2 linked regions of the Paraburkholderia fungorum genome follow. The main gene of each other region encodes a partner of the protein of the gene in region 2 in a complex. Links are inferred from orthologs where the notes say so. Each region holds a gene or a part of one and is shown on either strand. Other genes may lie near its edges.

Region 1 (15,110 bases), 1.3 Mb from region 2 along the record:
ATCGCGAGCAAACCGCCGAAATCTCCCGGGCCTTGCACGACGGACACAGCACGAAGCCATTCATCGCACGGGAAACGGGCGCGTTGCCGCAGCAGGTCGCGCTGTTTCGCGACGAACTTGCCGGATTCGGCCAGGAGGCGTCGCGGCTCGACGCCGAGCGCTCGGCTGCGCTTGCCAGGCGGCGGGACCGGCAGCAATACGCATTGATTGCGGCGGTGATAGGCTCGATGCTGATCTGGGCCGGCACGGCGGTGGTGTTCGCGCGAAGCATCGGCCGGCGGCTGGAAGTGCTGACCGGAAACGCCGAGCGCCTGGGCAGCGGGCGCCCGCTCGCGGCACCCCTGTCGGGCAGCGACGAAATCGCCGCGCTCGACGCAGTGCTGCATCAAACCGGCACGCGGCTGCGCGCAGCGGACAGCGAGCAGGCCAGCCTGAAAACGCGGCTCGAAGCGCGCGCGCGGGAACTGGCGGCCCTCAACGAAGAGTTGCGGCAGGAAACACAAGACAACGAAATGTTCATCTACAGCGTGTCGCACGATTTGCGCTCGCCGCTGGTGAATCTGCAAGGATTCTCCAAAGAATTGCAGGTGTCCTGCGACGAACTGGGTGGCATCGTCGCGCAGGCGGGATTGCCGGAGGCGGAGCATCGTCGTATGGCGCATATTCTCGACGGTGATGTGCGCGAATCGCTGTACTACCTGCGCACCGCGGTAACGCGGGCGGCGGCGATCATCGAGGCGCTGTTGCGGATTTCGCGCGCGGGGCGGCTCGAATATCAGTGGCAGCGGGTGAGCGTAGGGCGGGTGGTGAGCCGCGTGGTCGACGCGTTGCAGGGCCCGATCGCTCAGCGCTCGGCAACGGTGACCGTGCGCGAGTTGCCGCCGGCATGGGGCGATCCGGCTGCGGTCGAGCAGATTTTCAGCAATCTGATTGGCAACGCGCTGAATTTTCTGGATCCTGCGCGTCATGGTCGGATCGAAGTCGGTGCGTTGGAGGCCGAAGCGGTCGACGAAACCGAGCCGCGCGCGGTGCGCATGCGTACGTATTACGTTCGCGATAACGGCCTGGGCATTCCAGCCGCTTATCTGTCGAAGGTGTTCCGCGCGTTTCAACGCCTGCATGGCGAGGTCGCGAGCGGCGACGGTATCGGCCTCGCGGTGGTGCGGCGTACCGTCGAGCGGCATGGCGGGCGTGTGTGGGTCGAGTCGGCCGTCGGCGCCGGGTCGACCTTTTTCGTGGTGCTGCCCGAGCAGCCGTTGCGCGGTTGAGGCGCAGCTGAGCGGCACGGCCTTCGTCAGGGCCAGCAACAAAAATGACAGGTAACTTGCATAGACGAATCTGTTAGCACGGAGAGCATATGAGTCACGGGGATACGGTCAGCATCGTACTGATCGAAGATGACGACGGACATGCCACGCTTGTCGAGCGCAATTTGCGCCGTGCGGGCATTTCGAATCGCTTCGTGCGCCTTCACGACGGGCAGCAGGCGCTCGATTATTTCTTCGGTCCAGCTCCGGCGGACACCGCCGGCACGCTGGCCCCAACGGCGACTGCGACCTCCAGTCAGGCGTCGAATCCGTATCCGCCGCTCGAAGATCTGAGCCATTTCGTCGTGCTGCTCGATCTGAAGATGCCGCGCGTGGACGGCTTCGAAGTGCTGCGTCGTCTGAAAGAATCCCCGAAAACGTCCGCCGTGCCCGTGATCGTGCTGACCACCACCGACGACCCGCGCGAAATCGCCCGTTGCTATGAACTCGGCTGCAACGTCTACATCTGCAAGCCGGTCGAATACGATGCATTCATCGAGGCGGTGCGCCGGCTCGGCTTTTTCCTGCAGGTCGTCAAGCTGCCGCCCGGCCACCGGCTCGCCGCGCCGTGAGCGTTTTTCGGACGACGCCGTAAAAGCCGCCCGAAAGCCGCGCGTGACAAGATAGGCAAGACCGGCCACATCGACCGCATCGACCACCTGACCTAGCCAGAGAAACTCCGCATGACCGAAGAAGTGTCCACGCAGCCCGCCGCGTATGTGCTAGTCGTCGATGACGACGAAGGCATCCTCCGGCTCGCGCGCAAGTCGCTCGAACGCGCCGGTTGCCGGGTGGCGATCTGCGCCGGCGTCGACGCGGCGCGCGAACGCCTCGCCGGCGGCGGCCCCGACCTGCTGGTCCTCGACTATCAACTGAGCGGACCGGAAACCGGACTCGACTTTTTCCGCCGTCTGCGTGCTGAAGGCGTGCGGATTCCGGCGATCCTCGTGACGGGTTTTACCGACGAGTCGCGCGTGATCGAAGCGCTGCGTGCGGGCGTGTCCGACGTCGTGCCGAAATCGGGTGACTATCTCGACTATCTTCCGGAAGCCGTGGAACGCGTGTTGTCGCAGGTGCGCCTGCAACGGGCGTCGGACGAAGCGCTGTTGCTGCGCGATCGCGAACAGCATTACCGGACCCTGTCGGAAGCCTTGCCTCACCTCGTGATGACCTGCAACGCGGCGGGCGATTGCGATTTTCTGTCGAAACAGTGGTACGACTACACGGGTCTCGCCGAAGACAGTTCGTATGGCCTCGCGTGGCTCGATGCGGTTCACGCGGACGATCGCGAGCAGATCCGCCGCAGCTGGCTAAAAGCGGTGGCGAGCCAGGCGGGCGACTATCGGCATGAGTTGCGGATTCGGCGGCACGACGGCGAATATCGCTGGTTCGACGCGCGCGTGGTGGCGATGCGCGATGCCGAGCGCAACGTCAACAAGTGGTTCGGCAGTTTCACGGATATTCATTCGCAGCGCGAGGCGAGCGAGGAGCGCGAACGGCTGCTCGCGTCAGAGCAGGCCGCGCGTCAAACGGCCGAAGAGGCGAATCGCGCAAAAGACCGCTTTCTGGCGATGCTGTCGCACGAATTGCGCACGCCGCTCACGCCGGTGCTGGCCGGGGCGAGTGTGCTGGAGATGATCCCCGATTTGCCGGACCAGGCGCGCAGCAGTGTGCGCATGATTCGGCGCAATGTCGAACTCGAAGCACGGCTGATCGACGATCTGCTCGATCTGACGCGGGTGGCGAACGGCAAGCTGCGCCTGTCGCTTGAAACCGTCGACGTGCATGACGTGATGGACAGCGTGCTCGAACTTTTCCGCAGCGAGATTCAGGTCAAGCAGCAGGACGTGCACGTGCAAAAGCACGCTGCGCATCACTATGTGCTGGCCGATCGCGCCCGCCTGCAACAGATGCTGTGGAACCTGATCCGCAACGCCGCCAAGTTCACGCCCGACGGCGGCCATATTTACGTACGTACACGCGATGAGCGAATGCACGTGCAGATATCGGTCGAAGATACGGGTATCGGCATCGAGCCGGAACAGATCGGCAAGCTGTTCAACGCTTTCGAGCAGGGCAACCAGAACATGACGCGGCAATTCGGCGGCCTCGGCCTGGGGCTGGCGATTACCAAGGCGCTCACCGATGTTCACGGCGGCACCGTCATTGCACAAAGCCCTGGCGCGCACTGCGGCGCGACTTTCACGATTACGCTGCCCACCGCCGCCGCCCCCGATATCGTGCAGCCAGTGGTCGCGCCGGCCCAGGTGCATCCGGAGGGATTGCTGACTATTCTGCTGATCGAAGATCACGAAGATACCGCCGAGGTGATGGCGCAACTGATACGCAGCCTCAGTCACGACGTGACGGTGGTGGGGCGCGTCGACGATGCGCTGGCCGCCACGCAATTGCAAAATTTCGATCTGATTGTCAGCGATGTCGGATTGCCGGACGGCACCGGCCTCGATTTCATCAAGGCATTCCGCGAGCACTCGGATGCGCCGGCAGTTGCGTTAACCGGTTTCGGTACCGATGAAGATGTGCGTCGTTGTCTGAGTGCCGGCTTTACATCGCATTTAACGAAGCCAGTCAATTTCGGCCAGCTTGAAACGATGATTGAAGGCGCGGTGAATCTGAAAGCGCAGAAAGAAGCCTGACGTGTCGGGTTATCTGCGCGATGGGGGCAATAAAAAGCGACTCGACAAATTGAAAGGCCTGTTGCGACAGATATCGCAACAGGCCTTTTTTATTGGTTTCGGCTCAATAATCGCGCGTGCTTAACGCGGCGAGTTCTTCAGCGAATCGCGGATTTCACGCAACAGCAAAACGTCTTCCGGCGTGGGTGCCGGTTCTGCCGGCGCGGCCGGAGCCGGCTTGCGCAGATTGTTGATGAACTTGACCATCAGGAAAATGATGAACGCGAGAATGATGAAGTTGATCAGCACCGTAATGAACGAGCCGTAACCGAATACCGCGACCCCCGCCGTTTGCAGATCTTTATATGACTCCGGGTTGCCTTTGTAGGACGCCGGAAGATCGCCGAGCCGAACGAACTTGTTGGAGAAGTCGAGGCCGCCGAGTGCGAGCCCGACAACCGGCATGATCAGGTCTTTCACAACTGAATTGACGATGGTGGAAAATGCGCCGCCGATGATCACACCAACCGCGAGGTCCATCACGTTGCCCTTGAGGGCGAATTCCTTGAATTCCTTGATCATGCTCATAGAGATTCCTCCCAAGTATCGATAAGCGAATGATACCAACCTGAGAAGGATAGGCTAGTGCTTTGCCACAATATGCAAGGATTGTTTGCTTACTGCGGAAACTGTGACTCGCCGTGCCGCGCGCGCTCTATATGCTCAGCAAAACTGACCGGATCGGTATTCGTGCCGCACAGCAGTACACCCACGCGTTTGCCTTGCAACTGATCGCGCAGCGGACCGAGCAAAGCGGCAGTAGCAGCAGCGCAAGCGGGCTCCACCGCCAGCTTCAGTTGTCCGAATAAGATCAGCATGGCGGCGCGAAGCTGGTCGTCCGAAACCGTCACCAACTGGTCGATATGACGGCGGCACAACTCGTAGCTGTATTCCTCCGTATGCGGCGACATTAGCGAGTCGGCAATGCTGTGCATGTGGCCCATCTTGACCGTGTGATTGGCCGCAAAACTCTTGCCCATTACATCAGCGCCTTCGGGTTCGACGCCATAAACATGCACTTGCGGATTCGCGAGACGCATGGCCGTCGCCACGCCGGCAGCGAGTCCGCCACCGCCCACCGGCACGATCACCGCTTCGAGATCGGGCGATTGCGTGGCCCATTCATAGCCAAGTGTGGCCGATCCCAGCACCGTGCGATAGCCGTTAAACGGATGCACGAAGTAGCGGCCTTCCTCAGCCTCGACATGGCGCACCAGTTCAAACGCTTCAGCTATATCTTCTGCGTAGACGATGTCGGCGCGATACTGCCGGCACAGCGCAACGCGTGCCGGATTCGCTGAACGGAACAGCACGACCTTCGCGCTGATGCCCAGACGCATGGCCGCATACGCGACGGCCACGGCATGATTGCCGCCCGACACGCAGGTCACGCCCGCGCTACGCTGCGATTCGTCGAGGGCAAGCAGGTTCGTGAACGCGCCACGCGCCTTGAAACTGCCGCCCGCCTGCAACAGTTCGAACTTGAAATTCACCACTGTGCCTTCCAGCGATGAAAAATCGAGCCGGTCGAACACCGGCGTTCGCATGACCCACGGCGCCAGTGCAAAGTGCTGCGCGGCGATGTCGTCCAGTGTGGGGATCGGCTCGCCGTCGATCGTGTGGTCCGTATGTTGCGGCGTGGCGGTTGACATGGCGTGGGCGTGGGATTGTCGGTAATCGTAAGACCCGTTTCGCGGCGCTCAGTTTCAGCGCGCGTGAGCCGGGTGCGCGTCCACCGACATGCTGTGAATGAATTTCTGCAGGAAGCGTTCGCACGCGACCAACTGATCCAGCGCGACGAATTCATTCGCTTTGTGCGCCTGCTGAATATCGCCAGGACCGCACACGATGCTCGGAATACCCGCCAGCGAAAAGAGCCCCGCTTCGGTGCCGTACGCAACCTTGCGTTTGTCCTGATCGGCGGTCAGCGCGCGCACCAGCTGCGTGATCGCGGCTTGTTCAGACGAATCGAGGCCGGGCGCCGCTGCAATCTTCGTAATCTCGATCGCTGCCGACGGATGTTCGCGCAACATCTTCGGCAACAGCGTCTCGCGCGCGTACTGATCGATGCGCGCGAAAATCGGCTCGGGATCGAGCGTGGGCAGATTGCGGAATTCGAACTGGAATTTGCACTCGGCCGGCACGGTATTGATCGCATTGCCGCCGATGATCGTGCTGGTCTGCGCGGTCGTGAAGGGCACGTCGTACAGTTCGTCGAACGGACCCTGCTCGCGGAACTGGTCGGCCATGTCGCGGATATAGCAGATCAGCCGTGCTGCGTATTCGATTGCGTTCAAGCCCTTGGGCGTCAGCGACGAATGCGCGGCCTGGCCGCGCACGCAGCACTGATACGCATTGATGCCCTTGTGAGCCACGATGGGGCGCATGCTGGTCGGCTCACCGACAATGCAGCCGTCCGGCTTCACGCCGCGCTTCATCAGATCGGCGATCAGCAGCGGCGCGCCTGCACAGCCGACTTCTTCGTCGAACGACAACGCGAAATGGATCGGCTTCGCCAGTTTCGTGCGCTGCATGTCCGGCACCAGCGCGAGCGCCGCACCGATAAAACCCTTCATGTCGCAGGTGCCGCGGCCATAGAGTTTGCCGTCGCGAATCTCGGGCTTGAACGGGTCGCTGTCCCATTGCTGGCCGTCAACCGGCACCACGTCCGTATGACCCGACAGCACCACGCCGCCGTTCGTTTCGCCGTCGTGCGCGGGGAGGGTGGCGAACAGGTTCGCCCATTTGCCGCTTGGGTCGTGTGTCAACGTGGCTGCGACACCGACTGCGCGCAGTTCGTCACGCACGGTTTCGATCAGGCCGAGATTCGGATTGCGGCTGACTGTGTCCATCGACACGAGACGGGTGACCCACGGCAGCGAGGCAGGCGATGCAGCAGATGAGGAAGAGGTGGACTGCGCTGATTCAGCGACGTGAGACATGACAGGACTCCAGCATTTGAGTCTTTCGATCATACCCAAAAAAAACACGCCCGTAAGCGGCGGCGGCCATGGCGCAGCGCAGCATGAAACGAAAAAACGCTATACGTCCCCGGGTTTCTTCTCCGGCATCGCTAATGCAGCGTTAGCAATGCCGGAGCAGGCAGGGTGCTTATCGTGCCGCGGCGGCAGGCGCCGTGCCGCGACTCGGCGATCCCAGTGCGCGCAAGGTTTCCTTGACCGTGGCGACACGCACCGCAAGATCCGGGCTGCGTGTTTCGATCCGCAGCTTGTCCTGGCCCGCGAGTTTGATGTGCTTATGCTTTTGCACCATCTCGATGATCCGCATCGCGTCGATCGGCGGATTGGGGATGAACTGCAAGCCGATCACCGTCTCACCCGCGTCGATCTTCGAAATGCCCAGCGGCTTCGCGGCGAGCCGCAAACGATGCGTTTCCACCAGCGCATGCGCCTGCGGCGGCAACTTGCCGAAGCGGTCGATCAGCTCTTCCTGAATGCCGTCGATCGAATCGTTGTGCTCGCAGTTGGCGAGGCGCTTGTACAGCGACAGACGCTCCTGCACGTCGCCGCAATAGTCGGCGGGCAGAATCGCGGGCGCGTGCAGATTGATCTCGGTCGTCGCGGCGAGCGGCGCGGTGAGGTCCGGCTCCTTGCCTTCCTTCAGCGCCTTCACGGCGTCGTTCAGCATGTCGGTATAAAGCTGGAAACCGATCTCGTGAATTTCGCCCGACTGCTTGTCGCCGAGCACTTCGCCCGTGCCGCGAATTTCGAGGTCGTGCATCGCCAGATAGAAGCCGGAGCCGAGTTCCTCCATCTGCTGGATTGCTTCGAGACGGCGTTGCGCCTGCTTGGTCAGCCCTTGCGGATCGTGCACCAGCAAATACGAATACGCCTGGTGATGCGAGCGGCCGACACGTCCGCGCAACTGGTGCAATTGGGCGAGACCGAATTTGTCCGCGCGATGAATCAGGATCGTGTTGGCGCTCGGCACGTCGATACCGGTTTCGATAATCGTCGTACACAGCAACACGTTGGCGCGTTGAGCGACGAAATCGCGCATCACGCGTTCGAGTTCGCGTTCGTGCATCTGGCCGTGTGCGACCGCGATACGTGCCTCAGGCACGAGCGCTTCGAGCATCTGCCGGCGATTTTCGATCGTCTCGACTTCGTTGTGCAGGAAGTACACCTGGCCGCCGCGCTTCAGTTCGCGCAGCATCGCTTCGCGAATCACGCTGTCTTCTTCGCGACGCACGAAGGTCTTGATCGCTAGCCGCTTTTGCGGCGCGGTGGCGATTACCGAGAAATCGCGCAGACCTTCGAGCGCCATGCCGAGCGTACGCGGGATCGGCGTCGCGGTCAGCGTGAGCACGTCGACCTCGGCGCGCAAGGCCTTCAGCGCCTCTTTCTGACGCACGCCGAAACGATGTTCCTCGTCGATGATCACAAGCCCCAGCCGCTTGAACTGCACGTCGGACGACAGCAGCTTGTGCGTGCCGATCACGATATCGACGGTGCCTTCGTTGATCTGCCCGATGGCCGCGTTGACTTCCTTGGTCGACTTGAAGCGCGACAGTTCGGCGATCCGCACCGGCCAGTCGGAGAAGCGGTCGGTGAAGGTTTGCGTGTGCTGTTCGGCGAGCAGCGTGGTGGGCGAGAGCAGTGCAACCTGCTTGCCGCCCATCACCGCAATGAATGCCGCGCGCAACGCCACCTCGGTCTTGCCGAAGCCGACGTCGCCGCACACGAGACGGTCCATCGGCTTGCCGCTCGTCATGTCGCCGATCACGGCCGCGATGGCGGCGGCCTGGTCGGGCGTTTCCTCGAAGCCGAAGCTCTCGGCGAACTTCACGTAGTCCTTTGGTTCGAGCGGGAACGCGTGGCCGGAACGCGCGGCACGGCGCGCGTACAGGTTCAGCAACTCGGCGGCCGTGTCGCGAATCTGCTGCGCGGCCTTGCGTTTGGCCTTTTCCCACTGGCCCGATCCGAGCGAGTGCAAAGGCGCGCTTTCCGGATCGGCGCCGCTGTAGCGCGAGATCACGTGAAGTTGCGCGACCGGCACGTAGAGCTTGCTGTCGCCGGAGTATTCGAGGTGCAGGAACTCGGTTTCGCCTTCGCCGAGGTCCATCGTGACGAGGCCCATGTAGCGGCCAATGCCGTGCTGCGAATGCACGACCGGATCGCCGACTTTCAGCTCGGACAGATCGCGCACCATCGAATCGACGTTGCTCGCCTGTTCCTGGCGGCGACGCCCCGCGCGTCGCGCGAGCGGCCCGTAAAGCTCGGTCTCGGTGATGATCGCGATGCCGTCGACCGGCACCGCGAAGCCGTTCGCGAGCGGCGCGACGCCTAATGAGAAGCGCGAGTCGCCTGTGAGCCAGTCCTGGAAGCTGTCGCTCGATGCCGGTTTCAGATGGTTGTCGGCGAGCAGTTGCAACAGCGTTTCGCGCCGTCCGGCCGACTCCGCGGCGAACAGCACGCGGTTTGGCGTACTGGCGAGAAACGCGCGCAACGCGAGCACGGGGTCGTCGGCATGACGGTCGATGGCGAGATTCGGCAGAGGCGTCGACCAGCCGCCGCCTGCGTTCGCGGGCAACGCGAGCCGCGCGAACGGCTTGGCGAACGTAAAGAAATCCGTGTCCGACAGAAACAGCCGCGCCGGTTCCAGAATCGGCCGGTCGCGATCATGCGACAGGAAGTTGTAGCGCTGCTTCGTGTCGTTGGTGAAGCGGCGGATCGCAGCGTCCAGATCGCCGACGAACGCGAGTTGCGCGCCTTCCGGCAGGTAGTGGAACAGCGTTGCCGTCTCTTCGAAAAACAGCGGCAAATAATATTCGATGCCCGCCGACGGCACACCGTTGCCGATGTCCTTATAGATCGCCGCGCGGCTCGGATCGCCCTCGAAGGTCTCGCGCCAGCGGCTACGGAAAGCGGTGCGCGCGGCTTCATCGAACGGGAATTCGCGGCCGGGCAGCAGGCGCACGTCTTTCACGGGATAGAGGCTGCGCTGCGTGTCGGGATCGAATGCGCGGATCGAGTCGACCTGGTCGTCGAACAGGTCGATCCGGTAAGGCAGCGGCGAGCCCATCGGGAACAGGTCGAGCAGCGAGCCGCGTACACAATATTCACCAGGCCGCACGACCTGGCTGACGTGTTCATAGCCGGCGAGCGTGAGCTGGGCCTTGAACTTCGCCTCGTCGAGCCGTTCGCCCTGCGCGAATGAAAACGTGTAGGCCGCCAGAAACGACGCGGGCGGCATCCTGTAGAGCGCCGTGGTGGCGGGCACCAGCAGGATGTCGCAACGGCCTTCGCCCAAGTCGTGCAGCGTGGCGAGGCGCTCCGAGACCAGATCCTGGTGCGGCGAAAAGGTATCGTAAGGGAGCGTTTCCCAGTCGGGCAGCAGGCGCACCCGCGCGTCGGGCGCGAAGAAGCCGATTTCCTGCGACAGACGCTGCGCATCGACCGCGCTTTCGCAGACGACCGCCAGCAGCGGCACCTTGTCGCGGTAGGCGAGGTGATAGCGGGCGATCAGCAGCGCGTCGGACGAACCATGCGTGCCGTCGAAAGCAAAGCGCTGGCCGGCCTTGACGAGCGCGACGGGCGGAGAGAACTGCGAAGATGCGGCGATGTCTGGCATAGATGAGAAAAGGCGGCCTCTGGCTCACGCGTGATCGGCAAGCCGCATTGGCGAGCGAATCGACAGGCAAATTGGCAAGCGGCTGAGCAAGCGAATGGACAAGCGAATTGGGGAAGTTTAAGCGTCTCGGGCCGTGAATGCGAAAGACCTATTATAAAATCCGTCCTTTACTTTGACTTCGCGGCATCCGCACTCGTGACTTCCCGTCTTTTTGCCCTGATTCCGTGCGCTGGCACCGGCAGCCGTTCCGGCGCCGCGATGCCCAAACAATATCGCACTGTCGCCGGCCGCGACATGTTGCATTACTCGCTCGCCGCGTTCGACGCGTGCAGCGAATTTGCGCAAACGCTGGTCGTGATCGCGCCCGACGACACTCACTTCGATGCCCGCCGCTTTGGTGGCTTGCGCTTTGCGGTCAGCCGCTCCGGCGGCGCGTCGCGGCAGGCGTCGGTGCTCAACGGACTGCATGCGCTCGCCGGCTTCGGCGCGCACGACGACGACTGGGTGCTGGTGCACGACGCCGCGCGTCCCGGCATCACGCCCGCGCTGATCCGCACGCTGACCGGCGCGCTGAAAGACGATCCGGTGGGCGGCATCATGGCGTTGCCGGTCGCCGACACGCTGAAGCGGATCGACGCGACGTCGCACGACGGCCGCATCGCCCGTACCGAAGCACGCGACGGCTTGTGGCAGGCGCAGACGCCGCAGATGTTCCGCATCGGCATGTTGCGTGAAGCGATTCTGCGCGCCCAGGCCGACGGTCACGATCTGACCGACGAGGCGAGCGCAATCGAATGGCTGGGCCACGCGCCTAAGCTCGTGCAGGGCGCATTGCGCAACTTCAAGGTGACGTATCCGGAAGACTTCGATCTGGCCGAGGCGATTCTGTCGCGGCCATCGGCTGCGTGACGCATTTCAATTTTAGCTAGCGGACTTAAGGACTTGACGCATATGGATTTCAGAATTGGGCAAGGGTATGACGTGCATGCGTTGGTGCCGGGACGTCCGTTGATTATCGGCGGGGTGACGATTCCTTATGAGCGCGGCCTGCTCGGCCATTCGGATGCCGACGTGCTGCTGCACGCGATCACCGACGCGCTGTTCGGCGCGGCCGCGATGGGCGACATCGGCCGTCATTTCTCGGACACCGACGCAAAATTCGCGGGCGCCGACAGCCGCGTGCTGCTGCGCGAATGCGTCGCACGCGTGACGGCGGCGGGCTTCTCGATTGCCAACGTGGACAGCAGCGTGGTCGCGCAGGCGCCGAAGCTCGCGCCGCATATCGAAGGCATGCGCGCGAATATCGCTGCGGATCTTGGGCTGCCGGTCGATCGGGTGAATGTGAAAGCCAAGACGAACGAGAAGCTCGGCTATCTGGGCAGAGGCGAGGGGATCGAAGCGCAGGCTGCGGTGTTGCTCGTTAAGAATTGATCTTCGGGCTTTGTTTCCTTCGGGCACCCGAAGGAAACAAAACCGATGAGTTATTTTCCTTCTGCAGCAATGCATTGCGCGGTCGCGTTGATCACCGCTGCAATGCGTCCGACGTCACGCAACTGCGTCGAACTCATGCCTTCGGCAACCAGCGTAGCGAAGTGCGATTTCACGCAGAAATGGCACTTGCCGATAATCGACGCCGCCAGCGCGTACATCTCGAAGCGCCGCTTGTCCACGCCGCCGTGCGACGCGTAAGCATTCATCCGTAGCTGCGCCGGTTGGGATTTCAGATCGGCATTGCCCGTCATTTCGACGTACGGATACCAGACGTTGTTCATCCCCATCAATGCCGCCGCCGTCAGCGCGCCATTGGTTTCTTCCGGCGACAATACGCCCGCGTTGCGAATCGCGTCGACGATAACCGTGCTCTTCGCGGCGAACGCGGCCGCCAGCGCCACGCCCACCGAGTCGTTTCCTTCGAGCGATGAGCGCGCAATCGTCCCGTCCAGGTTCAACCGGATGTCCTTCGCATAGTCCGGCACGAGCGCCTTAATCGAAGCCAGGAATTCCATTAGCATCTCCTATCGGATGGTCGACAAAAAAGCCCGCGGCTTTTGCAAGCGAGGCGGGCTTTCGGGCGTCTGAGCGCACGGCGTTACAGCGTTGCGCCGCCGACTGCGCGGTTGCAAGGACAGAGTTCGTCCGTTTGCAGGCCGTCCAGAATACGCAGGACTTCCTCGGGATTGCGGCCCACGTTCAGGTTATTCACCGACACGTGCTGGATCGTATTGTCAGGGTCGACGATGAAAGTGGCGCGCAGCGCGACGCCGGCTTCCTTGTCGCGCACGCCCAGCTGGTCGATCAGCTCGCCTTTCACGTCGCCGAACGAGTAGTGGTTCAGCTTGTCGAGATCCTTGTGTTCGCGGCGCCAGGCCAGCTTCACGAATTCATTGTCGACGCTGCCGCCCAGCAGGATCGCATCGCGTTCTTCGAAGTCTTTAGCAAGCTTGCCGAATTCGACGATTTCCGTCGGGCACACGAAGGTGAAATCCTTCGGGTAGAAGTAGATGATCTTCCACTTGCCAGGGAACGACTGCTCGGTGATTTCTTCGAACGCCGACGAGCCGTTTTCTTCATGATTGTTGAAGCCCGGCTTGGCAGCGGTAACGGTGAACGCTTCGACTTTATCGCCAACGGTTTTCATGCGAATGCTCCTTCGTGTGTTGGAAAAAACAGCATGTTGAGGCTACCTGCCCGTGATAACGAGCGCGTTACACCGAACCACTATAGTTCTATTGGACTATCCGACCAATAGTTTTTTTCTAACAACCCGGATAGTTATTATTCAACGCGAAGCGGCTGATTTGGAACGCGAACGGGCATAGGGATGCCCGTCCCGGTCACGTGCCCTTGGCGAGTGGAAACTCGATGGTGACTTCGAGTCCCGGTCCTGGCGTGCGATTGCGCAGGCGCAATGCACCGCGATAGCGACCTACCAGCCTCTGTACAATCGCCATGCCAAGGCCCGTGCCGTTGGCTTGCGTACGCGCCGAATTCACACGATAGAACGGCCGTGTGACAAGCGCTAGCTGGTCTTCTGGAATGCCAGGACCCTCATCGACCACCGACAGTTCGACACGGGAATGCGACACGCGCGTTTCCAGAATCACATGCGGAATGCCGTCGCCATCGCTCAGCCCATATTTGCGCGCATTTTCCAGCAGATTGCCGACCACGCGGCGCATGTCGGTTTCATCTGCCTCGATGACCGCCGACGGCGCGAGCCGGGTAATCAGCCGCATGCTGTCCTCGCTTTGCATACGCGCGGCCAGTTCGCCCGCGATCACCGACAGATCGACCGGCTCCGGCACACGCTGCACCGGGCGAGCGTAGTCGAGGAAGCGGCCGATGATCATATCCATCTGCTCGATGTCGTCGACCATCGCGTCTTTGGTGCTCTGATCGGACGGACTCATTTCGGTTTCGAGCCGCAGACGCGCGAGCGGAGTGCGCAGATCGTGCGAAATACCTGCGAGCATCAGAGCGCGGTCGGCCTCGAGTTGTTCGAGGTCCTGCACCATCTGGTTGAAGCTTCGGTTGGTCTCAGCGGCCACGCCCATGCCCCGTTCGGGCAGCAGTTCCGGCGATTGACCCGAGCCGACCTTGCGTGCGGCCATCGCTAGCCGCGCAAACGGACGGTTCACGAGACTCGTGATAAACGCCGCCCCGAATAGCGACAGCGCCAAAGCGAACACGCCCCAGCCGGCCCATTGCAGACCGGTCGCGTTGTCGAGCTGATCGCGATCGAGCGCGACCCAGTAATCGTCGTCGTCGATCTTGAAGCTGATCCAGACACCGTTGATGTCGTTCACGCTCTGCGCGATGACGGTGTCGTCGCCGAGGCGCCCACGAATGTCGTGTTCGATCAGGCGATTCAGCGACTCGTCGGGCTGGAGCTTGTATTTGTCGTTAGCTTCACGCGGATACACCCGCACGCCTTCGTTACTCTCCAGATCCTGCAGCAGCGCGCGCCGCAGATCCGGGTCGGAATAAAGGAGCGCGGTGCGCGTAAGCTTGACGATGGCGACGAGCTGAAGCGCCACGCGCTGTGCGCGCGGCTCGCGTTCGATCACGCGAAAGCTCTGGAACCAGGCGGCGAGACTGACTGCGATCAGCAATGCGATCAACAGAAAGGTCCGCCAGAAAAGGCCGCCGAACGCGAGCGTCAGGAGGCGCCGGTCGATCCGCATGGGCCCTTCTTATTTGAGATCAAAGACAGCAACTATTTTGCACGAGGCCAGAGCGGGTGCCGAAGCGCTGGCTCTGGCCGACGCGATGCGTGATACCCGGGTAAGGGGAAAGCGCCAACTCGGGTCGACGCTTTGCATGGGACCCGAGTAAGCGCTAAAGCGCCAACTCGGGTCGACACATGAGGTGAGTGCAAACTCAGGCCGCACCGTCGGGGATGAAGACGTAGCCCAGACCCCACACGGTCTGAATGAAGCGCGGGCTGCCCGGGTCCGGTTCGATCAGCTTGCGCAGACGCGAGATCTGCACATCGAGACTGCGGTCGAACACT
Region 2 (14,490 bases):
GATTCTGCTCGAGCGGCTCGGCGCGGTGGTGGTCGAGGGCGCAGCGATTGTCGATCTGCCCGAACTCGGCGGCTCGAAGCTGCTGCGCGAAGGCGGTCTTGAACTCTACACGGCGACCTCTTTCGACGGCCATTGAGCGCGGCGCTTCCGGCTTCACATCAAGAAGGTAACGACGATGCCCAACTTCCTGCTGTTTCTGGCGACCTCGATTGCGATCACGGTCGCGCCCGGCCCGGACAACCTGCAAGTGCTCGCGCGAGGCATTTCGCAAGGACGCGCGGCGGGACTTGTCGCCGCGCTCGGTTTCGCCGCCGGCATCACATTTCACACGACGCTCGCGGCGCTCGGCGTGGCGGCGTTGCTGCGTTCGTCGCCGCTCGCGTTCGAGGCGATCAAGCTGGCCGGCGCCGCGTATCTGATCTGGATCGGCATCAAGGCGCTGCGCAGCCAGGGGCTCGCGACCGCGCATGAACGCGCCGCGCAGCCGCTCGCCACGGTGTTCCGCCAGAGCGTGCTCGGCAATCTGCTGAATCCGAAGGTGACGTTGTTCTTCGTCGTGTTCCTGCCGCAGTTCGTGCAGCCGCATGGCGCACAGGGCGTCACACTGCAGATGCTCGAACTCGGCGCGCTGTTCATGTTGCAGACCCTGGTGGTGTTTTCGCTGTTCGGCGTGTGCGCGGGGATGATCGGCGGCTGGCTCAAGCGTCGGCCGCGCGTGGGCGTGTGGCTCGACCGCCTCGCCGGGGCGACGTTTATCGCCATTGGAATTCGCGTCGCGCTGCGCGACTGACGTGATCGCATCACCGCAGACAGTTCGGAGTTTTCAGATGACTTTGCCTTGCATCACCGCCGCGCGCCGCTTCGACGCCGCGCTTCATCGGCCGTTCCGGATCGGCGCCGAACAGGTCGGCTGGATTCGCTCGGGCGATGTGCCGTTGCTCGCGCGCTGGCCCGACGTGTTCGACATCGGCGGCGCGGGCGTGACGCTGGCAGCCGCGTTCAATACAGTCGATTTGCGCAGCGCGGCGCTGGGTTCGGTGATCGGCGCGCTCGCCGCCGAAGGCCTCATTCCGGGCTGGCGCAACGAGACTTACGCGATCCGCAATGCGTTCGACGCCGCGCCGCTCGCGTACATCGAACGCGCGGCGTCGCGCTTCTTCGGCACGATGACCTACGCGGTGCATCTGAACGGCGTCGTAGAATATGCGGATGGCGGGGCGGCCTATGGCGGCGGGCCCCCGCAATTGTGGATCGCGCGCCGCAGCGACACCAAGGCCACCGACCCCGGCATGCTCGACAACGTGGTCGCGGGCGGGATCGGCTGGGGCTTCGGCGTCGAAGCGACGATCATCAAGGAATGCTGGGAAGAAGCCGGTATTCCCGAGGAAATCGCTGCGCGTGCCGTCGCGGGCCGTACCGCGTATGTGTTGCAATCGCTGCCGGAAGGCACGCAGGCCGAGCAGATTTTCATCTACGACCTCGCGTTGCCCGCCGATTTCGCGCCGCGCAATCAGGACGGCGAAGTGGGTGAGCACCGGCTTGCGCGTATCGATGAAGTGGCGCGCTGGATCGAGGAAGGCGCCATGACCGTGGACGCAAGTCTCGCCACGCTGGATTGCCTGCTGCGCCGCCGCTGGATCGATGAAGAGGCGTGTGCGGGAATCGATGCGTTGTTTGCGCCGCCGGCGCCTGATTGAGCATCGGCTGGCTCTGGCGCAAAATCAGCCGCTCATCGGTAGGCACCGCCGCACACCGCATAACGAAACACGCTGCAACGAGCAGTACAGACTGAACAAACCACGCAATGAAGAAGGGAGTCACCCAGGTCATGTCGACCGATCACAGCTTTATTCTCAAACTGTCGTGCGCCGACCGGCCCGGCATCGTGCACGCCGTGTCGGGCTTTCTGTTCGAGCGTGGCAGCAACATTCTCGACTCCGCGCAGTTCGGCGATAGCGGCACTGGCGAATTCTTCATGCGCGTGCATTTTCAGCAGGTCGGCGGTGATCCGGGACTGGATGCGCTGCGCGCGTCGTTCGGGACGCTGGCCGAGCAGTTCGGCATGCGTTGGGAGATGCACGACGCGTCGGTCAAACCGCGCGTGGTGATCATGGTGTCGAAGATCGGGCATTGCCTGAACGATCTGCTGTTCCGTTTCCGCACGGGCCAGCTTGGGATCGAGATCGCAGCGATCATCTCGAACCACAAGGAGTTCTACCAGCTTGCCGCGAGCTACGACATTCCGTTCCATCACTTCCCGCTGCTGGGCGGTACGCCCGACGCGAAGGCCGCGCAGGAAGCGCGCGTGCTCGAAGTGATCGACGAACATCAGGCGGACCTGGTGGTGCTCGCGCGCTACATGCAGATCCTTTCGCCGAAGCTGTGCGAAGCGCTCGCGGGCCGCGCGATCAACATTCACCACTCGTTCCTGCCGAGCTTCAAGGGCGCGAAGCCGTATTACCAGGCGTTCGACCGTGGCGTGAAGCTGATCGGCGCGACCGCTCACTACGTGACGACCGATCTCGACGAAGGTCCGATCATCGAGCAGGAAGTGGAGCGGGTCGATCACAGCATGACGCCGGAGCAACTGACGGCAATTGGCCGCGATGTGGAGTGCGTGACCCTGGCGCGTGCGGTGAAGTGGCACGTCGAGCATCGCGTCGTGTTGAACGGTAGCAAGACGGTGGTGTTCCGCTAAGCGACGTTCAATCGCCGCGCTTCGAAAGCCCGCTGGCATGGTCCATCCAGCACCATGCCAGCCGCTGCAAGCGTGCGCCGGTTCATGCCGGCGCAAAACCTCTGATCGACCTTCCAGAATTTCCAGACCGTCTAGGACCGCGCCGCCGATCGGCCCGCATCGCGTCCAGCATTCGCGTTTTGCGCCGAGCGGCGGCGCGCATTCATCTTCTTCAGCCAGATCAGCAGACCCGTCGCACTCAGCACGGCGACCGCGATACCCACGGCGCTGATCAGAATCCGTCCGCCAAGACCGAGGATGCGCCCCGAATGCAGCGGGAATTGCACCTGCAGGAACACATCCCCGGCCGAACCCTTTCCGGGAATCTGCTTGCTGAGCAGCTTGCCGGTGGCCGAATCCCAATACATCCACGGATTGCCGAGGCCCATATCGCCGTGGTCGTTGCCCGGCGTGTAGTAACCCACGCCGTACGCGTGCAGGAATTGCACGTAGTAGAGGCCGCCCGGGGGCACGTGCAAGTTCTGCGCACGGCCAGCCTGTTCGGCCAGTTCGACGATGCGCTCGCGGCTCAGCACCTGATCGCCCGGTTGCGGCGCTCGCAGGATTTCAGGGTTGTTGAGCGGGTCGGGCGTGAGCGTCGACAGCTTCGACACGATCGGCCGAACCACGGGCGCGGCGAGATTCATTGAGATCGACGTCAGCGCGACGATCATCAGCAGACCCCAGATCCACACGCCGCCCGAGCGATGCAGGTCGAATGTGAGCGCGTAGCCGCCGCGCTTCAAACGAAACGCAAACGACTTGCGCCACGCCTTGAAGCTCGGAAACGACAGCCACAGCGCGATCACGCTATCGAGCAGCCAGACGATGCCGACGATCCCCATCAGCCAGGTGCCGATATCGATGCCGCTGGTGAACGGCAATTGCAGCGTGTAATGCAGCTTGTAGATGAACGGCAGCAGGTTCAGCCGCGACAGCGACACGGCGCCCCACAGGCGGCGTCCCTGAATGTCGCCGGTGACCGGATCGACGGCAATCTGGTCGAAATCGAGCGCGTACGGCTGCTGGGTCGCGGGATCGGTGCGCGGCAGCACCATCATCTGCAATGCCCGGCCGGGTTCGACCGCGAGCGGCAAAAACGTCACCTGCAGACGCGGATCGGCGGCTTCCACGTGGCGCGCGAGTTCCAGCGCCGACTGTGTGGGTCCGGCCGTGCGCGCGTTGAAGAACGACGGGTTTAGCGCTGCATCGAGTTCATGATCCCACGCGATGATCGCGCCGGTCAGGCCGGCTACGAACAGAAACAACGCGGTCAAGACGCCGAACCATCGGTGCAGACGGACGAGCTGGCGTCTCATGCGCGAGCCGGCAGGGCAGGGCGGAAATACGGACGGGAGGTCACGATCGCAGGCTTAATGTAAACGGGAATTATTCGCATCTTATGGGTTGATGCGAACTACTGCAAGTTTCCCGCCAATTGGCCGAAGCTAAAGGAGCAAGCGAAGGGGCAAGCGGGGCACTGACGCCTTGTCCGCTTGAATTGCGGTGCTAAATCGAGACAGCATCCAGCTTGCCGTCCCGATTTGCCAGGATGTGTTTGGGGGTCACACCAGCCGCAAGTAGATCAGTTCGCGCTTGATATACGCGTAGAAAATCGGCGCAGCAACCACGCCGGGAATGCCGAACGCGGCTTCCATCACGAGCATCGCGATCAGCAACTCCCACGCGCGCGCTTCGATCTGGCCGCCGACAATGCGCGCGTTCAGGAAGTATTCGAGCTTGTGAATCAGGATCAGGAACGCGAGCGACATGACCGCCGCCGGAAAGCTGACCGACAGCGCGACCGCGACGATGATCGTGTTCGACATCAGATTGCCGATCACCGGCAGCAGCCCGAGGATGAACGTGACCAGCACCAGCGTTTTCGACAGCGGCAGCCGGTCGTGAAAGATCGGCAGGATCACCAGCAGGAAGATGGCGGTGAACACCGCGTTGATCGCGGAAATCTTGACCTGGGCGAACACGATGCGGCGGAACGCATCGGCGAAACGCGTCACGCGCGTGACGAAGGCCGTGGACAGCGGCAGCCGGTGCATCTGCTTCTGCGCGCCGACCGCGATAATCGCACCGATGATCATGCCGATCAGAATATGCGTGAAGCCGCGCGCCGCCGTCGTGCCGCTTTGCTGCAGCATGTTGGCGTGCGTGTGCATCAACTCTTCGGCTTTGGCCTTCATCTGCTCGGTATCGACCGGCAAAGAATTGGCGATGAACTGCGGAATCCGGCCGCGTGCCTCGTGGATCAACTGCATGGCCTGGTCGAGCAGGTTCTGCACGCTCGGCACGTCGTTCTCGAAATGCTCGATGATGCCGAGCGTGAGACCGGTAAGTGCGCCCACGATCACGGTCGACAGAATCACCACGGCCAGCCAGCGCGCGCGCTTGCTCGACATGTGGCGCTCGATGCGCGGCGCGATGGTGTGGACGAGCTGAAACACCAGCAGCCCGGCGAGCAATGCGCCGAGCAGCTTCAGTTCGATCACCCCCCACATGCCCACCAACATCAGAACGTAACTGCCGATTTCGACTGCCGACAACTTCGGCAGGCTCATGTCGCTAGTCAGCCTGACCGGGCGTGGGCGTAGGTCCTGCACCTGCCCGTCGTCGCGCGCCTGATTCCGCTTGGCCATGGCTTCTTCCGTCTCCAACCCGTGATGTGCAGCGTTACTTTTTACTGGCCGACCGCTTCAGCAGCGGCGCCAGATACTTGCCGGTAAAGCTTGCTTTCGACTTCGCCACCTGCTCCGGCGTTCCTTGGGCGATGATTTGCCCGCCGCCCGCACCGCCTTCCGGACCGAGGTCGATAACCCAGTCGGCCGTTTTGATTACATCGAGATTATGCTCGATGATCACCACAGTATTACCTTGATCACGCAACCGATGGATCACTTCCAGCAGCAGCGCGATGTCGTGAAAGTGCAGACCGGTGGTCGGTTCGTCGAGGATGTATAGCGTGCGACCCGTGTCGCGCTTGCTCAGTTCCAGCGAGAGTTTGACGCGCTGCGCTTCGCCACCTGACAGCGTGGTCGCCGACTGGCCCAGGCGGATATAGCCCAGACCCACGTCCAGCAAGGTTTTCAGCTTGCGCGCGACGACCGGAACCGGCTTGAAGAACTCATGCGCGGCCTCGACCGTCAGGTCGAGCACTTCGCTGATGTTCTTGCCTTTGTACTGGACGTCGAGCGTTTCGCGGTTGTAGCGCTTGCCGTGGCAGACGTCGCAAGGCACATACACGTCCGGCAAAAAGTGCATCTCGACCTTCAGCACGCCGTCGCCCTGGCAGGACTCGCAGCGCCCGCCCTTCACGTTGAACGAGAAACGGCCCGCTTCGTAACCGCGCTCCTTGGCGGCGGGAACGCCCGCGAACAGTTCGCGAATCGGCGTGAAGAGGCCGGTGTAGGTCGCCGGGTTGGAACGCGGCGTACGGCCGATCGGCGACTGGTCGACGTTGATCACCTTGTCGAAGTGCTCGAGCCCTTCGATCGATTCAAACGGCGCCGGCTCGGTGGACGAGCCGTACAGATGCTGCGCGACCGCGTGATACAGCGTGTCGTTGATCAGCGTCGACTTGCCCGAACCGGACACGCCGGTCACGCACGTAAGCAGCCCGACCGGCAGATCCAGCGACGCATGCTGCAGATTGTTGCCATAGGCCTCGATGATCCGCAGACGTCGTTCGTCCGGCGCTTTGCGCTCGTCCGGGAATTCGATGTTGCGCGCGCCGGACATGTACTGCCCGGTCATCGACGCCGCGTTCGCCTGGACCTGCTTCGGCGTGCCCTCGGCGATCACCATGCCGCCGTGTTCGCCCGCGCCGGGGCCCATGTCGACCACGTAGTCGGCCATGCGGATCATGTCTTCGTCGTGCTCGACGACGATCACCGAGTTGCCGAGATCGCGCAGATGCTTGAGCGTGGCGATCAGCCGGTCGTTGTCGCGCTGATGCAGACCGATCGACGGTTCGTCCAGCACGTACATCACGCCGGTGAGCCCGGAGCCGATCTGCGACGCGAGCCGGATGCGCTGCGCCTCGCCGCCCGACAGTGTTTCTGCACTGCGTTCGAGCGACAGGTAATCGAGCCCGACGTTATTCAGGAACATCAGACGCGCGACGATTTCCTTCACGACCTTGTCGGCGATCTCGCGTTTCGAGCCTTCGAGCCGCAGCGTCTGGAAATAGCCGAGCGCGTCGCGCAACGGCCAGCCGCTGATTTCGAAGATGCCGCGCGCGTCTTCGTCGTGGCCGATCCGCACGAAGCGCGCTTCGCGGCGCAACCGCGTGCCGGCGCAAGCCGGGCACGCCTGGTTGTTCTGATACTTGGCGAGTTCTTCGCGCACCGCGACCGAATCGGTCTCGCGATAACGCCGCTCCAGATTCGGGATGATCCCTTCGAACACATGCTCGCGTACCGATGTGCGGCCGCGTTCGTTGATGTACGAGAACGGGATTTCCTGCTTGCCCGAGCCGAACAGCAGAATCTTGCGGACCTTCTCCGGCAGGTCTTCGACGGCGGTGTCGATGTCGAACTCATAGAACGCCGCGAGACTTTGCAGCATCTGGAAGTAGAACTGGTTGCGCCGGTCCCAGCCCTTCACCGCGCCCGCCGCGAGCGACAGCGACGGATGCGCGACCACCCGCTTCGGATCGAAGAACGTGATCTGGCCGAGGCCGTCGCACTCCGGGCACGCGCCCATCGGGTTGTTGAACGAGAAAAGGCGCGGCTCCAGTTCCTGCAACGAATACGAGCAGATCGGGCACGCGAACTTCGAGCTGAACAGCTTCTCCTTGTCCGTATCCATCTCGAGCGCGATCGCGCGGCCGTCGGCGAGACGCAATGCCGTTTCGAACGACTCGGCGAGCCGCTGCTTCATGTCCGGCCGCACTTTCAGACGGTCGATCACCACGTCGATCGTGTGCTTGTCGTTCTTCTTCAGCTTCGGCAGCGAGTCGACTTCATAGATCTTCGCGACGCCTTCGTTGGCCGTACCGCCGCCCGAGCGCACCCGAAAACGGATGAAGCCCTGCGCCTGCATTTCCTCGAACAGCTCGACGTGCTCGCCTTTGCGATCGGCCACGACCGGCGCGAGGATCATCAGCCGGGTTTCTTCGGGCAATGCGAGCGCGGCGTCGACCATCTGCGAGACGCTTTGCGCTTCGAGCGGAATCTCGTGGTCGGGGCAGTAAGGTGTACCGACACGTGCGAATAATAGTCGCAGGTAGTCGTGAATTTCGGTGACGGTGCCGACCGTGGAACGCGGATTATGCGACGTCGCTTTCTGTTCGATCGAGATGGCCGGCGACAGACCTTCGATCAGGTCGACGTCCGGTTTTTCCATCAGTTGCAGGAACTGGCGCGCATAGGCGGAAAGGCTTTCGACATAGCGCCGCTGCCCTTCCGCGTAGAGCGTGTCGAACGCGAGCGACGATTTTCCCGAGCCGGAAAGGCCCGTGATGACGACGAGCTTGTGACGGGGTAAATCGAGGTTGACGTTCTTCAGGTTGTGGGTGCGAGCCCCACGAATACGGATTTGTTCCACGGATTTATTCCATGAACTGGCGGAAAGAGGAAGGGGCTAAACCTGCTACTATAACGACTTTTCGAGACCGCCGTTACGGCTTCCTGACAGCTGGAATCAGGCATAAGGCAAGCTGTAAGGCAGCGGTTCAGCGCCGCGGGAAAGAGGTCTAACTGGGGCCGTTTTCCGCGAGTACAAGGCACCCCCAGGCACCGCGACGCACCGCAAGGCGCAAGTGGGAATGCAACAGGGCCGCAGGTTTCCACGCCGCGCCGTTCGCATCCCGCCGTCACGCCGTCGTTGTGGTCAGCCGCCGGTTGCGGCCGTCCAGCGGGCCGACTGTCTGCGGTGCGCAACCCAGCTCATTCAAAGAAACGTTCCCGATGTCCAATCCGTCCGCTACATCCACACGCATGAGCGCGCCTGAAATGCGCGCGACCGTGTCGCTTGCCGCTATCTTCGCGCTGCGCATGCTCGGCCTGTTCATGATCATGCCGGTGTTCTCGATCTACGCGAAATCCATTCCGGGCGGCGACAACGTGCTGCTGGTCGGTATCGCGCTAGGCGCGTACGGCGTGACGCAGTCCATGCTCTACATCTTCTACGGCTGGGTGTCCGACAAGATCGGCCGCAAGCCGGTCATTGCCACGGGCCTGCTGATCTTCGCGATTGGCAGCTTCGTCGCGGCGGGCGCGCACGACATGACGTGGATCATCGTGGGCCGGGTGATTCAGGGGATGGGCGCGGTGTCCTCCGCCGTGATCGCGTTTATCGCCGACCTGACCGCCGAAGAACATCGCACCAAGGCGATGGCAATGGTGGGCGGCAGTATTGGCGTGTCGTTCGCGGTGGCGATTGTCGGTGCGCCGATCGTGTTCCAGTGGGTCGGCATGAGCGGCCTGTTCACGCTGGTCGGCATCTTCTCGATTCTGGCGATCGGCCTCGTGCTGTGGGTCGTACCCGATGCGCCGAAGCCGGTGCACGTACGCGCGCCGTTCCGGGAAGTGCTGCATAACGTCGAACTGCTGCGTCTGAATTTCGGCGTGCTGGTGCTGCATGCCACGCAAACCGCGCTGTTCCTCGTCGTGCCGCGCATTCTCGAAGGCGGCGGTCTGCCGGTCGCGTCGCACTGGAAGGTGTATTTGCCGGTCATGGGCCTGTCGTTCGTGATGATGGTTCCGGCGATCATCGTCGCCGAAAAGCGCGGCAAGATGAAGGCCGTGCTGCTGTCCGCGATCGGTCTTATCCTGATCGGCCAGTTGTTATTGGGCGTCGCTCCGCATACGATTCTGAGTGTGGCGGCGATCCTTTTTGTGTACTTTCTCGGCTTCAATATTCTCGAAGCTTCGCAGCCTTCGCTGGTGTCGAAGCTGGCTCCCGGAACCCGCAAGGGCGCGGCCGCCGGCGTGTACAACACCACGCAGTCGATCGGTCTTGCGCTGGGCGGAATGATCGGCGGATGGCTGCTTAAAGTGGATGGTCAAAGCGCTGTGTTCTTTACGTGTTCGGGGCTCGTCTTTTGCTGGCTTATAATCGCCGCAAAGATGAAACAGCCGCCGCGCAAGGTCAGTACGTAACACGCGAAGCTTCGCGACAAATCGCGAAGCTCGCGGCGCACTCGGGGGCACATCCCGACATCACCCAGAACTCACCCGGCGGCGGGCAGAGGCGTTATTCCCGGCTCGGCCCGTCAGCCATGAGACGCGAAAACGCGCATTGCCGCGCCGCCCGCAACGGAATCAACAGGAGAAACTCATGGCATCCGTGAACAAGGTCATTCTCGTCGGCAATCTCGGAGCCGATCCGGAAGTCCGTTATCTTCCGAGCGGCGACGCAGTGGCGAACATCCGCCTTGCGACGACGGACCGGTACAAGGACAAGGCGTCCGGCGAAATGAAGGAAGCGACTGAATGGCACCGTGTGTCGTTCTTCGGCCGTCTGGCGGAAATCGTTTCCGAATATCTGAAGAAAGGCTCGTCGGTCTATCTGGAAGGGCGCATCCGCACCCGCAAGTGGCAGGCGCAGGACGGCACCGACCGTTACTCGACCGAAATCGTCGCCGAGCAGATGCAAATGCTGGGTGGCCGTGGCGGCTCGATGGGCGGTGGCGGCGACGAAGGCGGCTACAGCCGTGGCGAGCCGTCGGAGCGTAGCGGCGGCGGTGGTGGTGGCCGTGCGATGTCAGGTGGCGGTGCTCCGCGTGGCGGCAATGCTGGCGGCGGTGCAAGCCGTCCGAGCGCGCCGGCTGGCGGTGGCTTCGATGAAATGGACGACGATATTCCGTTCTAATCGAAGCGCTCACGCTGCATCGACGCACAAAAAACCCACGCAATCGCGTGGGTTTTTTTATGGCCGATCATGATCGGCATAGCATTCCGGCATTTCACCGCCGCAAATGCGTCAACGCGTCCCGCATCGACGCACTAGAAACCACAATCGGCCCCGTGAACGGCGTATCCAGATCCACGATCACATAGATCGCCGAAGCAATCGACACTGCTCCTAGCGAGATCGTCACCAGCGCCAGCGCATTGCGCGGCGTAATCAGCCCGAAGCTCAGAAAGATCACGCACAGCCAGAACGTCAGTGTCCGGAAAAACGGCTGCGAGATCGAACTGTGCGCCTCTTCCAGAATCTTCCAGCGCGCGTCGACGACTCGCCGGTATTGCGTCAACGCGTCGTCGAGCGCGCGTTGTTGCAGCGGATCGCTCGTGTGCAATCGCCGCAACTCCGTTCCGACCGCGGTCAGCATGTCGCCCAGCCGGAAGTTCTCCAGAGTCTGCGTGCCGCTCGACGGACCGAGGTCTTTCGGATAATCACCGGTCGGCAGCGGTTCGGTCGGCCATGTCGACGCGATGGCCGCCGCCGTGTACTGGCGCAGCAGGCGACGCGCTTCGCCGGTTGCGTCGCCGAATGCCCGCAACGTGGTGTCGAATTCGATCAGATCGGCGGAATACGTGCGTAAATCGTTCGACGCGGTATCGAAACCGGCCTTCGCGGACGCCGTCATCAACCCGAGCACCAGCGCGGCGAACGTCACCAGCATGCCGATCACCAGCTGGATCAGCTGCACGGTTTCATGCGCCTTGTGCTCTTCGGGCAAAAGCGGGCGTACCCACACGCCCACGCCGGTGGCGATCAGCAAAAGCGCGAAAACGAGTAGAGCGGAACCGACTTCCGACATAGACATGCTCCGAAAAACGTCTGCTTCGCCACTGTCCATCAACTGCGTTCGAACGAAAACCGGGATAGTCCCGTAAGGCGGCGGTCGGCGTGAACGCCAGTCTGGACGGGCAAATGTTGATCTGCGGCAACGATCTGCCTTACCAACCATAAAGTTTCCGGTAATCCCGCCGTAGTCCCTCAATGTGGTGGTCGCTTAAATTTTAGACACAAGTTGCGGACCGGGCCGAAGGGTTTGGGCGCAGCACGCATGGCCGAGGCTATTGCAAATGTGCGGTCAGGCAGCCCAATGGAGACATGCCCGATGTTGAGAAATCTGTCGATTCGTACCTGCCTCACCCTGATGATCCTGCTGTTCGGCGTCGCGTTACTGCTGGGCGCCGCAGCGGGATTGCTGTCACTGCGTTCGAGCAACGCGTCGTTGCAGCAGATGTACACGGTGGACACCCCCGCCGTCGCCGATCTCGAAGGAAGTTCCGGGCAACTGCTGCGCCTGCGCCTTGCGCTGGCGACGTATGCGTCGCTGGTCGAACTGAACGATCAGGATGGCGCTAGCGCCGTGCTCAAGCGTTTCGATGTCTACCAGAAAGCGTCCGACGACCGCCTTGCCCACTATGTGAGCCGCGCGAGCGCCGATGCCGATGAACAGCGTCTGATCAAGGACATGCAGGACAAGCGCGACACCTTCCTGCGCGAAGGCGTGGCGCCGGCCCTGACCGCGCTCAAATCCGGCGACAAGAACGCATTCCAGCAATTGCAGGCGCACAAGCTGCCGTCGCTGTACAGCGCGTACGAGAAGGCGATGCTCTCGCTCGAACAACTCCAACTCGATCACGGCGCGCAGCGCTATCAGGACGCGCAGGATCTGTTCTACGTGATCTGTGTTGCGGTCGCGATCGGCATGGTGGTGTCGCTGCTCGCTTCGTGGATCGGCCGCGCGGTGTTGATGCGCGCGATCGTCAGTCCGGTCGATGCGACCATCGCGCAATTCCAGCGCATTGCCAACGGCGACCTGACGAGCCAGATTACCGTGACCAGTAACAACGAAATGGGCCGTCTCGCGGCTGCGTTACGCACCATGCAGGAGTCGCTGATCGCGACCGTGAGCGCGGTCCGTCAAGGCACCGAATCGATCGATACCGGCGTGAGCGAGATCGCAGCCGGTAATACGGATCTGTCGCAACGCACCGAAGAGCAGGCGGCATCGCTCGAAGAAACGGCGGCGAGCATCGAGCAGCTGACCTCCACGGTCAAGCAGACGGCGGAAAACGCGAAGCAGGCGAGTTCGCTCGCACAGGGCGCATCGAGCCTCGCCGCGCAGGGCGGTGAGTTGACCGAGCAGGTGGTGGGCACGATGCATGGCATCGTCGACGACTCGCGGCGCATGGCGGACATCATCGGCGTGATCGAAGGGATCGCGTTTCAGACCAATATCCTCGCGCTCAACGCGGCGGTCGAGGCGGCACGCGCAGGCGAGCAGGGGCGCGGTTTCGCGGTGGTCGCGAGCGAAGTGCGCTCGCTCGCGCAGCGCAGCGCAGCCGCGGCCAAAGAGATCAAAGGCTTGATCGACGCGTCGACGGCGCGCGTGCAGGCCGGCTCGCAACTGGTCGAACGCTCGGGGTCGACCATGACCGAGATCGTCAACTCCATCGCTCGCGTAAGTTCGATCATGGGCGAGATTGCTGCGGCCGCGACCGAGCAGAGTACCGGTATCGATCAGGTCAACCTCGCCGTCGCACAAATGGATGAGGTGACGCAGCAGAATGCTGCGCTGGTCGAACAGGCTGCTGCGGCTGCGAGTTCGCTGGAAGACCAGGCGCGCCGGTTGTCCGCGGCCGTGGCGGTGTTCCAGACGGGCAATGGCAGTGCCGGATTGGCTGCACAGTCGGGTGGCCGGCGTGGCGGAGCGGGCCTCAAACCGGCGCTGCGCGACGCAGCCGGGTACGCAACAGCCTGAAGCAAAAGACGCCGCGGTCGGCTCACGCATGAGCCTCGCGGCGCTTCTTTCATCGATGGATCGGGATCAGAGACGGCACGCGCCGCAAAGAACCACACACCCGTTACCGCATCTGCGCGTAGTAATTCGCCAGCCCGTCGATCTCGGCGGGCGTCAATTGCCGCGCCACGTTCCGCATCTGCTCGTTGATGTCGTTGTGCCGCGCGCCGGAAGCGAACGCGCGCATCTGCGCCGCGAGATAAACCTCAGACTGTCCGCCTAACCACGGCGCCGCGCCTTTCCGGTCGAGTTGCCCGTGACACGCCGCGCACGGCGCGATATTGCGCTCGGGATCGCCCTGCATCGCGAGCTTCACGGCGTTCGCATCGGGTTCGTCGCCGCGCGGCAGAACTTCGGCTGCGGGCGGTCTCGGCAGCGACGCGTAATAAGCGGCGAGATCCTCCAGATTCTGATTGCTGCGCCCCGCGATGATCGCCTGCATGACCGCGCTTTGCCGCAGACCGTTCTGGTAATCGCGCAATTCCTTGTAGATCACGTCGGGGTACTGTCCCGCCAACGCCGGAGCGGTGACCGGCGGCGTGCCGGTCACGCCGTGACACATCGAGCAGTTTTGCGTCGCGATGGTCGCGCCGCGTCCGATCGAATCCGCGGTGGGATGGATCCATGGCGAAGGCGGCAACACGACCACTTCGCTCGGCACCGGTGCGTTTCCACTCGAACCGTTGTACCAACTCGACGGCACGCCCGCCGCGCCGCAAATCGTCGCCCACAGACTGCGATCGCCGAATGCGCTGCTCGCCGACGGCAGCCAGATAAAGCCGATCAGAATCCCCACGACGGCAATCGCAATCGTGCCGCCCACGCTCCACGTGAACCACGGGTTACGCAAGCTGAAGACGCGTTCTTCGCTCATCGCTGCGCTCCGATGATGACGGCCGGCACGGAAGTTTGCGGCAGCCTGAGCAACTGCACGATCGGCACGCTGTAGTTGACGACCGTGAGGCCGATCATCAGCGCAACCCACAAGCCGAAGCTGTTGAGCGCGGCGGGCACGCGGTCCACCGGATGCGCGGCG

Evidence for each region.
Region 1: the proteins of uvrA (region 2) and mfd are in contact, whole or in part, in a crystal structure (PDB 4DFC), measured with the Escherichia coli proteins. The link is inferred for Paraburkholderia fungorum from one-to-one orthologs.

Annotation. Positions count from the first base shown.
Region 1 is NZ_FNKP01000001.1:1,961,108-1,976,217, forward strand. What follows is about bases 6,915-10,931. They hold mfd (transcription-repair coupling factor), read right to left. Parts: upstream 10,598-10,931; coding sequence 7,115-10,597; downstream 6,915-7,114. Other genes in these bases: argE (acetylornithine deacetylase), read right to left, coding at 6,915-6,945; ispD (2-C-methyl-D-erythritol 4-phosphate cytidylyltransferase), read left to right, coding at 10,793-10,931. In the rest of the region: BLS41_RS08680 (sensor histidine kinase), read left to right, coding at 1-1,268; BLS41_RS08685 (response regulator), read left to right, coding at 1,358-1,879; BLS41_RS08690 (hybrid sensor histidine kinase/response regulator), read left to right, coding at 1,991-3,964; large conductance mechanosensitive channel protein MscL, read right to left, coding at 4,085-4,531; BLS41_RS08700 (threonine/serine dehydratase family protein), read right to left, coding at 4,621-5,655; more of argE, read right to left, coding at 5,710-6,914; more of ispD, read left to right, coding at 10,932-11,506; ispF (2-C-methyl-D-erythritol 2,4-cyclodiphosphate synthase), read left to right, coding at 11,549-12,028; BLS41_RS08725 (carboxymuconolactone decarboxylase family protein), read right to left, coding at 12,079-12,603; BLS41_RS08730 (peroxiredoxin), read right to left, coding at 12,687-13,235; BLS41_RS08735 (ATP-binding protein), read right to left, coding at 13,432-14,781; osmolarity response regulator transcription factor OmpR, read right to left, coding at 14,978-15,110. UniProt on the Escherichia coli protein: Couples transcription and DNA repair by recognizing RNA polymerase (RNAP) stalled at DNA lesions. Mediates ATP-dependent release of RNAP and its truncated transcript from the DNA, and recruitment of nucleotide excision repair machinery to the damaged site.
Region 2 is NZ_FNKP01000001.1:712,490-726,979, forward strand. The notes cover bases 5,223-8,619. They hold uvrA (excinuclease ABC subunit UvrA), read right to left. Parts: upstream 8,297-8,619; coding sequence 5,423-8,296; downstream 5,223-5,422. Other genes in these bases: BLS41_RS03300 (AI-2E family transporter), read right to left, coding at 5,223-5,388. In the rest of the region: BLS41_RS03275 (adenine phosphoribosyltransferase), read left to right, coding at 1-136; BLS41_RS03280 (LysE family translocator), read left to right, coding at 176-790; BLS41_RS03285 (NUDIX hydrolase), read left to right, coding at 828-1,697; purU (formyltetrahydrofolate deformylase), read left to right, coding at 1,829-2,698; BLS41_RS03295 (PepSY-associated TM helix domain-containing protein), read right to left, coding at 2,830-4,056; more of BLS41_RS03300, read right to left, coding at 4,303-5,222; BLS41_RS03310 (MFS transporter), read left to right, coding at 8,659-9,852; BLS41_RS03315 (single-stranded DNA-binding protein), read left to right, coding at 10,031-10,564; BLS41_RS03320 (bestrophin-like domain), read right to left, coding at 10,659-11,459; BLS41_RS03325 (methyl-accepting chemotaxis protein), read left to right, coding at 11,763-13,415; BLS41_RS03330 (c-type cytochrome), read right to left, coding at 13,519-14,328; BLS41_RS03335 (b(o/a)3-type cytochrome-c oxidase subunit 1), read right to left, coding at 14,325-14,490. UniProt on the Escherichia coli protein: The UvrABC repair system catalyzes the recognition and processing of DNA lesions. UvrA is an ATPase and a DNA-binding protein. A damage recognition complex composed of 2 UvrA and 2 UvrB subunits scans DNA for abnormalities.